DNA from 2 places in the Metabacillus sp. cB07 genome. Region 2 is predicted to be linked to the other one. Evidence: riboswitches for the same ligand, from Rfam matches in the RefSeq annotation. Region 2 holds a riboswitch; the other holds the start of a gene.
The links. A riboswitch is a leader RNA that binds a small molecule or an ion and turns the genes downstream of it on or off. The one in region 2 is predicted to bind S-adenosylmethionine.

Region 1 (7,568 bases), 2.0 Mb from region 2:
CGCTTCATAGGCCCTATGGATAATTTCAGATGCTGCCCGCTCATCTACTGTTTTCCCAAATGTAAGCCAGCTTCCAAGACTGATTTCACTAACTTTTAACCCCGATCTCCCAAGCCTCCGGTACTGCATCTCCATTCCCCCTGTTGTGCATGATCAATATCGTTATCTTTAACTTATCAGAAATTTCAAATATCGTAAAGAGAGAGAATCGCCGTCCTTGCGACACAATTTGACACCGCCCCCTCCTCAAATCAATCATTCTCCTTCATTTTTTCTCTGCTTCGTCATCAAACAGGTGCAAAGTCTATCTTTTCACAGACAAAATCAGCTATAATATGGCTAACATAGATCCGTTTAAAAAAGGAGCAGTAACATGACAGAAGTTTTACTCGGCAGCACACTGTCTGCCCTTGCTACAGGACTCGGGGCTCTTCCTATCCTGTTCCTGCAAAATACGATTACACACAGGTGGAGAGATATTCTGCTTGCTTTCACCGCAGGCATCATGATGGCTGCATCCATGATGAGCCTGCTTCCTGAAGCGCTGAATCAGGGAGGGTTTCTTGAGGTCTTTGCCGGACTCTTTCTCGGTGTTTTGGTGCTGACGACACTTGAAAAAAAAATCCCCCATATAGACCTTGAGCATTCAAAATACGGCATACAATTTGACGAAAAGGCGTTCCTGATTATCGCTGCGATCACGATGCATAATCTGCCGGAAGGACTTTCTGTAGGTGTCAGCTATGCATCAGAGCAGTCAGAGACAGGAAATCTGATTGCTTTCGCCATTGGTCTGCAGAACGCTCCTGAAGGATTTCTCGTCGCCTTATTCCTTTTTAATCAGAACATCGGCAAATTTAAAGCTCTGATCATTGCAACTATGACAGGCGCAGTTGAGATCATAACTTCGCTTCTGGGATTTTATTTGACGTCATTCGCGGACAATCTCGTTCCTTACGGCCTGTCCTTTGCAGCCGGGGCCATGCTGTTCATTATTTATAAAGAGCTGATTCCTGAAAGCCACGGGGACGGAAATGAACGGAATGCAACCTACTCCTTCATTCTAGGAATATTGTTCATGATTCTGCTCATTGAGACCTTCGGCTAAATAAAGCGAAAATAAAAACGGCTGAGCTGCGAGCTCTGCCGTTTTTGGTTCTATATAGTAAGTCCTTCCCGATCTGTCCATTTTTTCATAGAATGAATAAACCGCATAAAAGGGGGGGTTGTCCGGTTTTCTTCTTCAAAAACAATCTGCTGGTATTGGTTTAACAGCATGTCCAGTTCCTGGCTGCACTTCACGGCCTCGCTGCTCGTATATCCTCCGGCCCTTGCAGAGTCCATCATTTCTTTCCTTTTTGTATCGATGCTCTCAAGCAGCTGGGTCTTATCTGATACAGTTGACATTTTCTTCCCTCCGCCTCATCCAAAAATATCTGTAATGGGAATAAATATTCAAGTAAATTATTACAGATACTTCTAAACTTGTAAATAGATTAGCAAAATCCGACAGCTTTTTTACAGGACTTTTTGACAATTCTGTTAACACACTTGTATGAACCGACTCGTTTTCCTTTCTTTTCCCATATTCCCCCACATTAAAACCTATATTTCCAACTTTTTTTATAATAAAAAAGAACCGGATTTACCGGTTCAGCAGTTATTTTATCAGTACTTTATCACTTTTGTTTACATCATCCACCGCGGTCACTCTGAAATCTTTTTCTTCGAGTTTTTTAATGATTTTATGAAGCTTTTTTTCTGAAATATCATGGGACAGATTGACGATGATCCGTCTTAAATATGTATCACCATTATCCAGAGTGAGCAGCCCTTCAATATTTACATCTTTGATCGCAGAAACAAGTTCCTTGATGGCACCCTTGTGTTCCTTAGTGCCGACAGTCAGGATATATCCTCCTGTTTTCATGCCGAATGAATCTTCAAGGACATCCATAATGTTACCATGTGTAATAATTCCGGAAAATTCATCTTTTTCATTCAGAACAGCTAAAAATGGAAGCCTTCTGATTGTCAGAAACGTTTTAAAAAACGAATCCTCCTCGTAAACAAATGCATCCTTATCTACAATCAAAGATTGAATTGAATCCTCATCCTTGCCCTGCTTTTCTACATAATAATCGAGCAAATCAACTTTATAGATCAAACCTGCAAAAACTGTCCCGTTGTCTTTCAGAACAGGAATGCTGCGGTAACCTGATTCTTTCAGCAATTCGTAAGCTTCTTTTACAGTACTCTCCGCCTTGCAGTACCTGACATCTTCTTTTTTTACAAAATTGTAGCGAATTTTCATGCGGACATTCCTCCCCTCTTATATTGTTGAAAATTTACCATAGAACAGGACAAGAGTAAAGAAAATTCTAATTATTAAGCCCACAAGAAACCCCCTTCCTGAAAATGAAGGGGGGATTAAGACTGTTTAAGCCTGCTGCTGTTCTTTTTCGTAGATAGGCACCCATCCTTCAGTCGTTACAAAAATGCGGACTGCTACTACTTTGCGGTCTTCCTGAAGCGTAAAGTAGTGGCGGATGTTCGGAGGAACAGAGATCAGGTCGCCGGGATTCAGTTCAACGTCGAAAAATGAGCCGTCTTTTGCCTGGATAATAAAAATACCGTGGCCGCTGACAATAAAGCGGACTTCATCATCTGTATGATGGTGCTCCTTCTGGAAATTTTGAAGAAGCTGTTCAAGATTCGGCGTGCTTTCAGACAAAGAAATAACGTCCTGTGCCTTGTAGCCGCGGCGTTCCGAGATATCCGCAATTTCATTTGTGAACACCTGAAGAATTTCTTCTTTCTGTTCATCAGAAAGGCTGTAGTTTTCTCTCAATGCCTCCGGCAGCTTCTCAATATCCCATTGCTCATAAATGACCTCCTGCGCATTAAGAAATGCTGAAACTTCCTTTTGATCTGTTAATCTTTCATTCGTTTCTTGAAAACGGATTGTCGCCATCCTTCATTCCTCCTGTATGGTAAATTTATCGCACGAGCGATTTTGCCTGTTTAAGAGCAAGCAGTTTCACTTGATAGGAAAATAAAAATTCGCACGCTTCCAGCACTTTTTTGGCTTCAAACGCGTCTTTTCCCCAAACCGTAATGCCGTGGTTCCGGATAAGAACGGCACCAGAGCTGCCTTTGACATGTCTGCCGAAGTCAGCAGCAAGAGCAGGAATGTCCGCAGGGTTTTCAATAATCGGAATATGCCATTCGGCATCCTCCTCCCACAGCCCGAAAGCTTTAATGATCTCCTGCCCTTTGAAGGTGATTCCGCCTTCATCGCCATACAATTCAGAGATCACATTATTGTCTACAGTGTGGACATGGAGGCTGCAGCCGGCACTGGTCCGCTTATAGATTTCTACGTGCAGAAGGGTTTCTGCTGAAGGTCTTTGTGCTGTATCTTCAAGGGGTGTTCCAGCACCGTCCACAAGCAGAAAATCTTCATCTGTTTGGAGTCTCTTGTCTTTTCCGCTTGATGTGACCAGAAATGAGAGCGGATCTGAATGAACTTTTATCGCAAGATTTCCGCTTGTTCCCGGAAACCAGTCCCGTTCAGCAAGTTCCCTTTTCACAGCTGCAAGCTCACTCCAGCGCTGTTTATATAAGCTCATACTGCCGCCTCCTGCCTTTTCTTCAGCCCTTCAATCACGTCATAAAAAGTTGAAAATGCCTGATGCCGCAGCTGAAGAGTTTCACATTTTTCAAGAAGATAATCCCGGGCAAACACAAAATCTGCAAGCTTTGCCGCTTCAAGATCTGTCACCGAATCTCCGATTACAATGACCTCCTGATCAGAGGAAGCAAGCTTTCTGATGATGCTCGGCTTGCAGCATCCGCAGTCATTTGTGCACCTGTCATCACATGAGTTCGGCCAGAGGATTTGAACAAATTCCCCGCTGAAATCTGATTCGTTGCAGTAGACACGGTCATGTTCTACAAGCCCGTTTAACAGCGGATAAACGAAAAAATCAATTCCTCCGCTCACAATGTACAGCGGTATTTCATGATCTTTTGCAAACTGAACAAAGTCACTGAATCCGTCCCGGATCTGTGCGGTGAACAGCAGGTGCTGAATCATATCCGCCTTGAGTTTTGAAGGGATCAGCTCAAACATCCTTCCGACGCCTTCACGGACTGAAATGCGCTGGCTTAAAACATCATCTTTTAAAGTGTTCCACTCAGGAGGAGCGAATCGTTTCATGAGCGCGATAATATTGTCATTGTTTGTAATGGTGCCGTCAAAATCACAGATAATAACCGGTTTGCTCATCGGCCCGCCTCCACCTGACCCCAAAGATCAAGCGCAAGCTGTAGGTCGCGTTCGCTTTTAGCTTTTTCAGATAATGAGATGCCTTCAAGTACAGCATCGATTGCAGAGCGGAAAGCTCTTCCGCCCGCCTGCGCGCCGTTTGGATGCCCGTGTACGCCTCCGCCGGCATTAATGACGCTGTCGATGCCGAAATCCTGGATAAGAACAGGAACAAGGCCCGGATGAATTCCAGCTGATGGAACCGGAAACGTTTCTTTTATGCCGGAAGTCTCTTTGCACGCTGCACCGATGGACAGTGCCGCATCCCTTTCAAGTGCCACACTGCCGTATGGCGACGGGAAGAGGGAAAAGTCCGCACCGCATTGCCGCAGCAGCTTTCCAAGCAGCAGAGAGTGCGAAATCCCGTATAGGGCGGAAGAAGACAAGGCTCCGCTTACAGCAGGGTGCGCCATGATCGGGACATGAATCTCCCTGTCTTCTGCAAGCTCCTGCAAAACGTCAAGACCATAAGCGAAAACATTAAACAGCAGGGCGTCCGCCCCGAGCTCTGCAGCGCGTCTCGCCTTCTCTTTGAGGCTGAAGGTCTTTCCAGTTAAATTAACAGCATACATAGCTTTATGGCCGGTCTCCTCATACACGCTGCCAAGCACTTCTTTTCCTGCTGTAATTCTTTGCTCAAACGGAGTCAGAGGATTGTCAAACAGGATTTCGTCATCCTTTACAAGGTCAACGCCGCCAAGTACCTGATGCCTGAGCTGTTCTTTTAAAAACGCGAGATCACGTCCAATGACTCCTTTGAAAATGCTCATGAGAAGAGGCCGGTTATAGACTCCAAGCTTTTCCCTGATCCCGCTTATGCCAAATGCAGGTCCCTGAAAGGAAGAAAGAAGATCTCCTGTAAACTCCAAATCAAGCAGTTTCACTTCGCCGTCAAGGGAAAGCTTTCCGAAAACCGTCGTAAGGACTGCAGGAAGGTCATGAGAGTAATTAAGACCAGGATAAAATATTTTTACAATTCCTTTTTTCACTTTTTTTCCGAGAAACTCCGAAATGCGTTCTTCAGCATCCGTTTCTTCAACTGATACAACTTGGCCCTTGTGCTGTTTCAGCTGCTGCTGTGTAAGCTCCGGAAGGTCCGTCCATGAGCCGACCGTAAGGCCTATGGCGATTCCTTCTGCTTTTTTTTGGATGCTGCTCTGATCATAGATGAGATAAGTTGCTGTAACGCCGCTCATGATTATGCCTGCCTTTCGAATTAGAAAATAAAAAAGGTCCCCTCCGCTGACGGAAGAGACCTTATCTGAAATGGGTAAGATCCTTATCTGCCAGCAATTGCTGCAAGATTTAGCACCGTGCTTAAACATCGTTTAAGTCGGTTGCCGGGCTTCATCGGGCCAGTCCCTCCACCTGCTCTTGATAAGAATTGTATATGTTCTGAATAACCTGAAATTAATTTGGATTATGACAGCTTTTCCCTCAGCTGTCAACTGACTGTGAAAAGAGATTTAAAGATTTTATTCTTTCAGCTGCTTCTCTCAATCTCTCTTCAGAGGTTAAAAGTCCCGCACGGACATACCCCTCACCGAACGTCCCGAATCCAATGCCCGGCGCCACGCAAACATGAGCGTGTTCCAGCAGATAGTCAGCGAATGATTCCGATGTGAATCCCCCGGGTACAGGCAGCCAAGCAAAGAATGATCCCGGAGGAGCCTCCACTTTCCAGCCGGTGCCGTTCAGTGCGTCTATAAACGCCGCACGCCTGCTTTCATAGCGTGCGACAAGCTCGCTGACGCAATCCTGCGGGGCAAGAAGAGCAGCAGCTGCTGCTTCCTGTATTCCGCTGAACACACTGACAAACATGTGATCCTGGAAAAGATTAATCGACTCTATGACGCTTTTATTGCCGACTGCAAACCCGATCCTCCACCCTGCCATATTATACGTCTTAGACAGCGTATAAATTTCAATTCCAGTCTCTTTTGCTCCCTCGGATTCAAGAAAGCTGACCGGCTTTTTGCCGTCAAAGCCAATTGCTCCATAGGCAAAATCATGCACGACGCAAATGTCATTTTCTTCAGCAAACGCAACCGTGTCATCGAAAAAGCTCCGGCTTGCAACTGCCCCTGTAGGGTTGTTCGGATAGTTTAAAAACATGAGCTTAGCATCCGCCTTCGCTTTTTCAGAGAGCTTGGAATAGTCAGGCAAAAACTCATTTTCCTTCAAAAGAGGCATATATTCCATACGGGCCCTCGCAAGCTCTACGCCTGACCAATAATCGGGATAGCCCGGGTCGGGAACAAGAACCGTCTCACCGGGATTAAGGAGACACTGCGGAATTTCGACAAGACCTGCCTTTCCCCCAAATAGAATCGCCACTTCTGTGTCAGGATCCAGTGTAACGCCATATTCCCTTTGATAAAATTCTGTTATCGCCGTTTTCAAAAAACGCTGTCCTCTGAACGGGGAATATTTGTGATAGTCCGGTTTGCCTGCTGCTTCCTGCAGGGCTTTTACAATATGAGGCGGCGTCGGCTGATCCGGATTCCCCTGGCCAAGATTAATGACATCATGTCCGGCCTCAATACTTGTGTTAACTTTTGCAACGAGACCTGCAAAAAATTGTTTTGGAAGATTATTTAATAGCGCTGATTGCTCGAACTTTTTCATCTTTGCACCTTCTTATGAAAATTCTTGAAATTCTAGTGAAAAATCATATATTGTTATAGTCAGCTTGTAAAGGAAAATATTTTTTAGCGGAGATGACGCATATGAAACTTAAAATCGCCTGCCTTCAGACAGACATTGCTTTCGGAAAACCGGACGAAAACATTGCAGCAGTGGAAGAAAAGATGAAATCCATCATGCTTAGCGACAAACCTGATGTGATTGTACTGCCGGAGTTATGGACGACCGGATATGACCTGACACGTCTTGATGTGCTCGCAGATGATGAAGGAAAACGCACCCCCTCTCTGATGAGCGGACTTTCAAAAAACTGCTCGGTTAATATCATAGCAGGGTCTGTGGCTAAAAGGACAGAGGCAGGGGTAACGAACACCATGTACGTGTTTGACAGACAGGGTGAACTCTTGCACGAATACAGCAAATTGCACCTTTTCAAACTGATGGATGAACACTTATATCTAAATGGCGGCACAGAAAAAGGGCTTTTTAAGCTTGAAGGAATTCAAAGTGCCGGAGTCATTTGCTATGACATTCGTTTTCCAGAATGGATCCGCGCTCATACCGTTAATGGAGCTGAGATCCTGTTCGTTGT
Region 2 (7,568 bases):
AAGATAATAGATGGCAGAATGACGATGCTTGTCATTATGCTTGTCAAAAAGAATGTGGTAAAATAATGATGTTCAATTACGGTTGCAGGTGGTGAAAAGAGTGGCGCTTAAATTTTACTGGTATCCGAAATGCGGGACATGCCGGAAAGCAAAAAAGTGGTTAGAAGATCACCATTTGCAGGCAGAAGAAATACATATTGTCGAAAATTCGCCGTCAAAAGAAGAGCTGAAAACCATGCTTGATTCAAGCGGTCTGGAAATCAAAAAATTCTTTAACACAAGCGGTCAAAAATACCGTGAACTTGGCCTGAAGGATAAAATATCCTCCATGTCAGAAGATGAGCTTCTTACGCTTTTGGCATCAGACGGCATGCTTATTAAACGTCCGCTGACAACAGACGGAAACAAGACAACTGCCGGATTTAAAGAAGATCAATTTAAAGAAACCTGGCTAGGGAAGTAGAAGACTTACACTTTTAGTCTTTTTACAAATAAAACACGATAATCAGTTGGAGGTAGAAAACATGAACACACCAAAAGAACTTCGCTACTCTGAAGAACACGAGTGGGTAAAAGTTGAAGGCGATAAAGTACGCATCGGGATTACGGACTTTGCACAATCAGAGCTTGGAGATATTGTGTTTGTTGAACTTCCTGAAGTAGGCGACGAAATTAAAGCAGACGAGCCATTCGGCAGCGTTGAGTCTGTAAAAACAGTATCTGAGCTGTATGCTCCAATCAGTGGTACGGTTGTTGAAATTAATGAAGACCTTGATGACAGCCCTGAATTTGTCAACGAGTCTCCATATGAAAAAGCCTGGATGATTGTCATCGAGCCAAGCAATGCAGGTGATGTTGACAGCCTGATGACTGCTGAGCAATACGAAGAAATGACAAACGAAGACTGATAATCAATCTGCCTTCTGGACACCCTAAACAGTAAAAAGGAGGGTGTTTCAGCATGTCATTTGAAAAGAAGCGGCTGGATATTACGGATCGCGTTACCGGCAGGTTTGAAGGCGGACAGATGAATCTGTTTTTTGAAAAAGAGCAAATCGGTTCGATGTCACTTGGACCGGACGGCCGGGTGTCGTTGAAAAATGGATATGAAGAAGAAAATCATTCCTTTTTTCAGTATGCAGACGTTCTATCTAAACAAGATGAGAAGTATGTCGATTGTGACGAAGAAAACGGCTGGTGCTGATGACTTGGCAGTGGAATGTTCCACTGCCTTTTCCTGTTGTGACGGCCTGTTTTAAAGGTCAGAAGGAAACAACCTCATGCATTTCGAATAGGTTATAGATAACATATACTCTAACTGAATAGGTGATGGCGATGTCTGCAATTGAGGTTGAAAAAGTCATAATAGTTGAAGGAACATCTGATAAGCGTAAAGTATTGAATGTTGTCAATGAACCGGTAGAAATCATTTGTACAAACGGCACGATCAGTCTGACACGGCTTGATGAAATGGTGGATGAACTGTTCAGCCGCGATGTATATGTGCTTGTGGATTCTGACGATTCCGGGGATCGCCTGAGAAAACAGTTTAAACGCGAATTTCCCGAGGCTGCGCATTTGTTTATCGACAAAATGTACAGGGAAGTTGCCACCGCGCCGGATCAGCACGTCGCAGCTGTGCTGCTGAGTGCAAACATTGATGTACATGCTAAATTTTTATAAAGGGAGCTGCTGAAAAGCCGATGATCGAATGCAATGAAGAGCAGGTAAGCAGACTCGCAGACAAGGAAAAAGCCATTCTTTATCTCTATACACCTTTTTGCGGCACATGTCAGCTTGCTAAAAAAATGATGACAGTCGTTGAGGCGATGCTGCCTGCCCTTGAAATAAATATGGCCAACCTGAATTATCTTCCGAAACAGGCGTCAGTCTGGGAAATTGAAAGTGTCCCTTGCCTGCTTATTTTTGAAAATGGAAGAGTAATCAGCAAAACGTATGCCTTTCATTCTGTCGAACATCTCTATCACATATTAAAAAAACATGCCGCCTGATGAGGGCGGCATTTGACATATTTCTTGGGAAATAGAATCTTGTCTATCTGCGGGAAGGAATATGTCGAAGCTTTCTTAAAGGGAAAAGTACGGAAAACTAGAATTTCTCCCTTAACCACTTGCACGGAAATGGGGAGAAACGATGGATCTGGACTTTTTTGCCGAAAAAATGAATAACGCCCACTTTATTCAGCCGCTGCTTCCAAATGAAAACTTGAGAATTGAGTTTTTTGTTAAAAATATCAACAAAAAATCAACCCTGGTTTTGCAAAAAGGCAACTGCCATATAACCAGTGTTGATGAATTCTTTCATGTGCAGATTATAGGGGAAGAAAAGCATTTTCAAGATTGCTTTCATTCGCCGATCAGGCTTTTGCAGCTTGTAAAACTTGGTGCTATGGAGGCAAAAGGATCATTCAGAAATATACTTCGGATAGAGTCACTCATTCAACTCTGCAAATAATATTCTAAAAATTCAAACAAATAATTGACTTGAGACAAACTAAAATGATACAATTCCAACAGAAATAATAAGATATCTTATCAAGAGCGGTGGAGGGGCCTGGCCCTGTGAAGCCCGGCAACCGGTTATAGAGAGTGAATCACGGTGCCAATTCCAGCAGAGTGCATATGCTCTGAAAGATAAGAAGACCGGGATGCGCGCCTCTTCTTTGAAGGGGCTTTTTATTTTTTGAAACTTGGGAGGAGAAATGGATCATGACTCAAAAAAAGTACCGTTTGGAGACCGTCAACATTCATGGAGGGCTTAAGCCTGATCCTGGAACAGGTGCCAGATCTGTTCCGATTTACCAGTCTAATGCATACGTTTTCAATGACACTGAGCACGCTTCAAACTTATTTGCATTAAAAGAACAGGGGTACATTTACACTCGTATACATAATCCGACTTCCTCCGTCCTTGAGGAGCGCATTGCTGAACTAGAAGGCGGTGTCGGAAGTCTTGCAGTAGCAAGCGGTATGGCTGCCATCACCCTTTCGATTCTGAACATTGCCGGTGCCGGCGATGAAATCGTGTCTGCGTCCAGTCTCTACGGGGGGACCTATAATCTTTTCCAGACAACTTTGCCAAAATACGGCATTGAAACCACATTTGTTAATCCGGAGAACCCAGAAAATTTCAGAAGCGCGATCACAGAAAAAACGAAAGCCATTTTTGCCGAGACAATCGGCAACCCGAGTCTTCAAGTGCTTGATATCGAAGCTGTTGCAAAAATTGCTCATGAGGCCGGCATTCCGCTGATTGTAGATAACACATTCGCCACGCCGTATTTGTGCCGTCCCCTTGAACACGGTGCTGATATCGTTGTTCATTCTGCGACAAAGTGGCTGCTTGGAAATGGCACAACGCTTGGCGGCATCATTGTAGATGGAGGGAAATTCGACTGGAACAGCAGAAAATTCCCAGGTTTCACCACACCTGATCCAAGCTATCATAACCTGGTTTATGCGGAAGCCCTTCCGGAAGCAGCTTATATTGTAAAAGCGAGGGTGCAGCTGCTGAGGGATCTTGGGCCTGCTCTAAGCCCGTTTAATGCTTTTCAATTTAACCTCGGTCTTGAAACGCTGCACGTCAGAATGAAAGAGCATATCTCGAATACGAGGAAGGTTGTAGACTATCTGAACGGACATCCTGCAGTGAAATGGGTTCTTTATCCTGAAGATTCAAAGCATCCGGACCAGGCTCTTGCTGAGAAATACTTGCCTGAGGGAGCAGGCGCAGTTGTCGTATTCGGCATTGAAGGCGGACGCGAAGCAGGGGCTAAAGTGATCAACTCTGCAGAGCTGTGGTCACACGTTGCGAATGTAGGGGATGCAAAGAGCCTCATCATCCATCCTGCCAGCACGACACACCAGCAGCTTGACGCTGAGGGCTTAAGAAAATCAGGCGTAACGGAGGATTTAATCAGGCTCTCTGTTGGAATTGAACATATAGACGACCTTCTCGAAGACTTGGAGCAGGCAATTGAGAAGGCTGTCGGCGTAAGGTCACTGACAGAATCGACGGCACGATAAGACAAGGTTATCCTCGTCCAGCTCCAGCGCCTAAATCCTCTGTCAGAACAAATCCGTCAAAAAAGTCAAACCCGGACTTTTTCGCCGGATTCTTATCTGCCTATCGGATCTGACCAAGGCGCTTGCGCTTTTGTTCTTGACACGTACTTTTGTTGCATGATAGAATCACTCTCGTACTATAAACTCACTAAATATACAGTCAATTTAATAAATGTTAGTCTCTTATCCAGAGAGGTGGAGGGAAGTGCCCTATGAAGCCCGGCAACCGTCAACATTGTTGAAAAGGTGCCAATTCACTCAAAGCTTGCAGCTTTGAAAGATGAGAGAAAGGTTTTTTCACATATGCCTTTCTGCTCATTTCTGCAGAAAGGCATTTTTGTTTTCAGAAAAAACATGAAGCAATGCCATATAGAGCAAAATGTTAGTGAGTGGAATTTTGGAAGAAGGTGAATTCATGATTACGCTAAAGGACGTGCGAAAAGTCTTTCAGACGAAGAATGGCCGTGTCACGGCTGTTGATTCCGTCAATCTGGACATAAACAAAGGTGAAATTTTCGGAATTATCGGTTATAGCGGCGCCGGGAAAAGTTCACTTATCCGCCTGCTGAACGGACTTGAAAAACCAACGGAAGGCTCCATTCAGGTGGCAGGCCAGGGCATCGATAAAATCAGCGGCAGCGATCTTAGAAAAGCGCGGCAGGAAATCAGCATGATTTTCCAGCATTTCAATTTGCTTTGGTCAAGAACTGTCCGTGAAAATATTGCGTTTCCGCTTGAGATTGCCGGGATAAAAAGCGAGCAGCGGGCTAAACGGGTAGAAGAGCTGATCAAGCTTGTCGGGCTCGAAGGCCGGGAAGACTCCTATCCTTCCCAGCTGAGCGGAGGGCAAAAGCAGAGGGTCGGAATTGCGAGAGCCCTTGCCAACAATCCAAAAGTCCTGCTATGTGACGAGGCAACATCAGCACTTGACCCGCAGACAACCGATTCCATTCTTGACCTGCTTGTTGACATTAACGAACGGTTAGGACTGACGATTGTTCTGATTACCCACGAAATGCATGTTATCCGAAAAATCTGCCACCGTGTGGCAGTGATGGAAAGCGGAAAAATTGTCGAGCAGGGTGAAGTGCTAGACGTATTCAGAAGGCCTCAGCAGGCCATCACAAAGCGCTTTGTGAAACAAATTACAGAGCCGGACGACACGCAGGAAACAATGGAGCTGATCCTTGAGAAATATAAGCAGGGCATGGTTATTCAGCTGACATTTGTAGGTGACTCAACTGAAAATCCCCTTATTACGAACCTGATCCGGAACCATCCGATTCAGGTGAACATTCTTCAGGGGAAAATTTCGCAGACTCAAAGCGGATCTTACGGTACACTGTTTATCCACATGGACGGCGAACAGGCTGAGCTTGAAAGAGCGATGGCCTACATCCGCAGCCAAGAGGTCGAGGCGGAGGTGATTTCAAATGTTTGAAAACGTGAGATGGGAAAACGTTTGGGAAGCAACCAGTGAAACCTTGTTCATGACTGCCTTTTCCGTGGCAGCGACATTCGTGCTGGGCATCATCCTCGGATTGCTGCTCTTCCTTACATCCAGAGGCGGTATTTGGGAAAACAAGCCGGTTAATGTCATCATATCTGCATTTGTAAACATTTTTAGATCGATTCCGTTTATCCTGCTGATCATTTTGCTGATTCCTTTTACCAAGGCCATTCTTGACACGTTCCTTGGTGCAAAGGCGGCACTGCCGGCATTAATCATCGGAGCTGCTCCGTTTTATGCCCGAATGGTTGAAATTGCACTCCGTGAAATTGATAAAGGAGTCATTGAAGCGGCCAGATCAATGGGTGCTAAAACATCTACGATTATCTGGAAGGTCCTGATTCCTGAATCATCACCTGCTTTAATCTCCGGCATTACAGTAACGGCTATCGCTCTTGTGGGCTACACAGCCATGGCTGGGGTAGTTGGTGCAGGAGGCCTTGGAAATCTTGCCTTTTTGGAAGGCTTCCAGAGGAACAATAATGCTGTAACGATGATTGCAACTATTTTAATATTAGTCATTGTCTTCATAATCCAATTTATTGGAGATTTAATAACATCAAAATTAGATAAACGTTAGGGAGGATATTCACCATGAAAAAATTACTATTAAGTGCTGTTTTTGCTACATCTGCTTTCGCTCTTGCTGCCTGCGGCGGCGGTGACGGTGGCGGAGAGGAAACAAAGACTCTGAAAATCGGAGCATCAAATGTTCCTCACGCTGAAATTTTAGAAGAAGCACAGCCTTTACTTGAAGAAAAGGGAATCGAGCTTGATATCGTTCCTTTCCAGGATTACATTCTGCCGAACAAATCACTTGCAAGTGAAGAAATTGATGCAAACTACTTCCAGCATATCCCGTACCTTGAGTCACAAATGGCTGAAAACAAGGACTATGATTTTGTGAATGCAGGCGGAATCCACATCGAGCCGATCGGTGTATATTCTAAAAAACATAAATCGCTTGAAGATATTCCTGAAGGCGGAACAATCATTATGAGCAACTCTGTTGCTGATCACGGACGCATGCTTTCCCTCCTTGAAAAAGAAGGCCTGATCACAATTAAAGAAGGAGTCGACAAAACAACTGCGACTGTCGACGACATCGATGAAAACAAAAAGAACCTGAAGTTCAAAGCTGATGTAGAAGCAAGCATCCTTCCTCAGGCTTACAACAACGACGAAGGCGATGCTGTTCTGATCAACACGAACTATGCAATCGGCGCAGGACTAAACCCTCAAAAAGATGCAATTGCCCTTGAAGGATCAGATTCACCGTACGTAAATATCATCACTGTCCGCAAAGGCGACGAAAACAAAGAAGAGATCAAAGCGCTTGTAGAAGTTCTTCACTCAGAAGAAATTCAAAAGTTCATCGAAGAAAAATACGAAGGTGCAGTTGTGCCTGTAGACGGTAAATAATTTGCACGGCCTTTGGAAAATCCGAACTGGAATCAGTTCGGGTTTTTTTCTTGTGAAGGCACATCTTAGGTGGGGGAGGTAAAGGATCATACAGATATGACCCTTAAGGCAGATTATAATTTGATGGCACTTATTGCAGAATTTAGAACCATCAAAAGCGGTGATTAGAACACTTTCGTCGTGTCCCCGCACCGAGTTAGTGCTGCTAACTCATGATTAGAACATTTTCGTCGTGTCCCTGCACCAAGTTAGTGCTGCTAACTCATGATTAGAACATTTTCGTCGTGTCCCTGCACCGAGTTAGTGCTGCTAACTCATGATTAGAACACTTTCGTCGTGTCCCCGCACCGAGTTAGTGCTGCTAACCCATGTTTGGAACACTTTCGGCGGGGTCACGATTCACGAGAGCTAAAGGGTCAAGACGAGCGGAGAATGCTTCCTGTTTGTGGCGTCGCTAAACTCCAGTGCACTGCAGCGGAGGGAACTTGACTCCTGCGGGATGAAGAGGGCACTGAAGATCTCGCAAGCGCAGCGAGGAAGCTTCAGGCACT

Region 1: linked by a shared signal. The riboswitch ahead of mtnW (2,3-diketo-5-methylthiopentyl-1-phosphate enolase) and the one ahead of JOJ89_RS17980 (O-acetylhomoserine aminocarboxypropyltransferase/cysteine synthase family protein) in region 2 are both predicted to bind S-adenosylmethionine.

Annotation. Positions count from the first base shown of each region.
Region 1 covers NZ_CP069296.1:1,500,824-1,508,391, reverse strand. Annotated here, with positions in the region: gene JOJ89_RS07540 (aldo/keto reductase family protein) at 1-129, opposite strand, end outside; gene JOJ89_RS07535 (ZIP family metal transporter) at 374-1,108, shown strand; gene JOJ89_RS07530 (aspartyl-phosphate phosphatase Spo0E family protein) at 1,159-1,407, opposite strand; gene cbpA (cyclic di-AMP binding protein CbpA) at 1,661-2,314, opposite strand; gene JOJ89_RS07520 (1,2-dihydroxy-3-keto-5-methylthiopentene dioxygenase) at 2,441-2,974, opposite strand; gene JOJ89_RS07515 (methylthioribulose 1-phosphate dehydratase) at 3,000-3,632, opposite strand; gene JOJ89_RS07510 (2-hydroxy-3-keto-5-methylthiopentenyl-1-phosphate phosphatase) at 3,629-4,291, opposite strand; gene mtnW (2,3-diketo-5-methylthiopentyl-1-phosphate enolase) at 4,288-5,526, opposite strand; SAM riboswitch class I at 5,607-5,714, opposite strand; gene JOJ89_RS07500 (pyridoxal phosphate-dependent aminotransferase) at 5,768-6,958, opposite strand; gene JOJ89_RS07495 (carbon-nitrogen family hydrolase) at 7,060-7,568, shown strand, end outside.
Region 2 covers NZ_CP069296.1:3,502,357-3,509,924, reverse strand. Annotated here, with positions in the region: gene JOJ89_RS18010 (arsenate reductase family protein) at 101-463, shown strand; gene gcvH (glycine cleavage system protein GcvH) at 525-908, shown strand; gene JOJ89_RS18000 (YusG family protein) at 962-1,204, shown strand; gene JOJ89_RS17995 (toprim domain-containing protein) at 1,336-1,683, shown strand; gene JOJ89_RS17990 (thioredoxin family protein) at 1,704-2,012, shown strand; gene JOJ89_RS17985 (hypothetical protein) at 2,155-2,475, shown strand; SAM riboswitch class I at 2,550-2,661, shown strand; gene JOJ89_RS17980 (O-acetylhomoserine aminocarboxypropyltransferase/cysteine synthase family protein) at 2,730-4,046, shown strand; SAM riboswitch class I at 4,266-4,372, shown strand; gene JOJ89_RS17975 (methionine ABC transporter ATP-binding protein) at 4,501-5,526, shown strand; gene JOJ89_RS17970 (methionine ABC transporter permease) at 5,519-6,175, shown strand; gene JOJ89_RS17965 (MetQ/NlpA family ABC transporter substrate-binding protein) at 6,190-7,017, shown strand.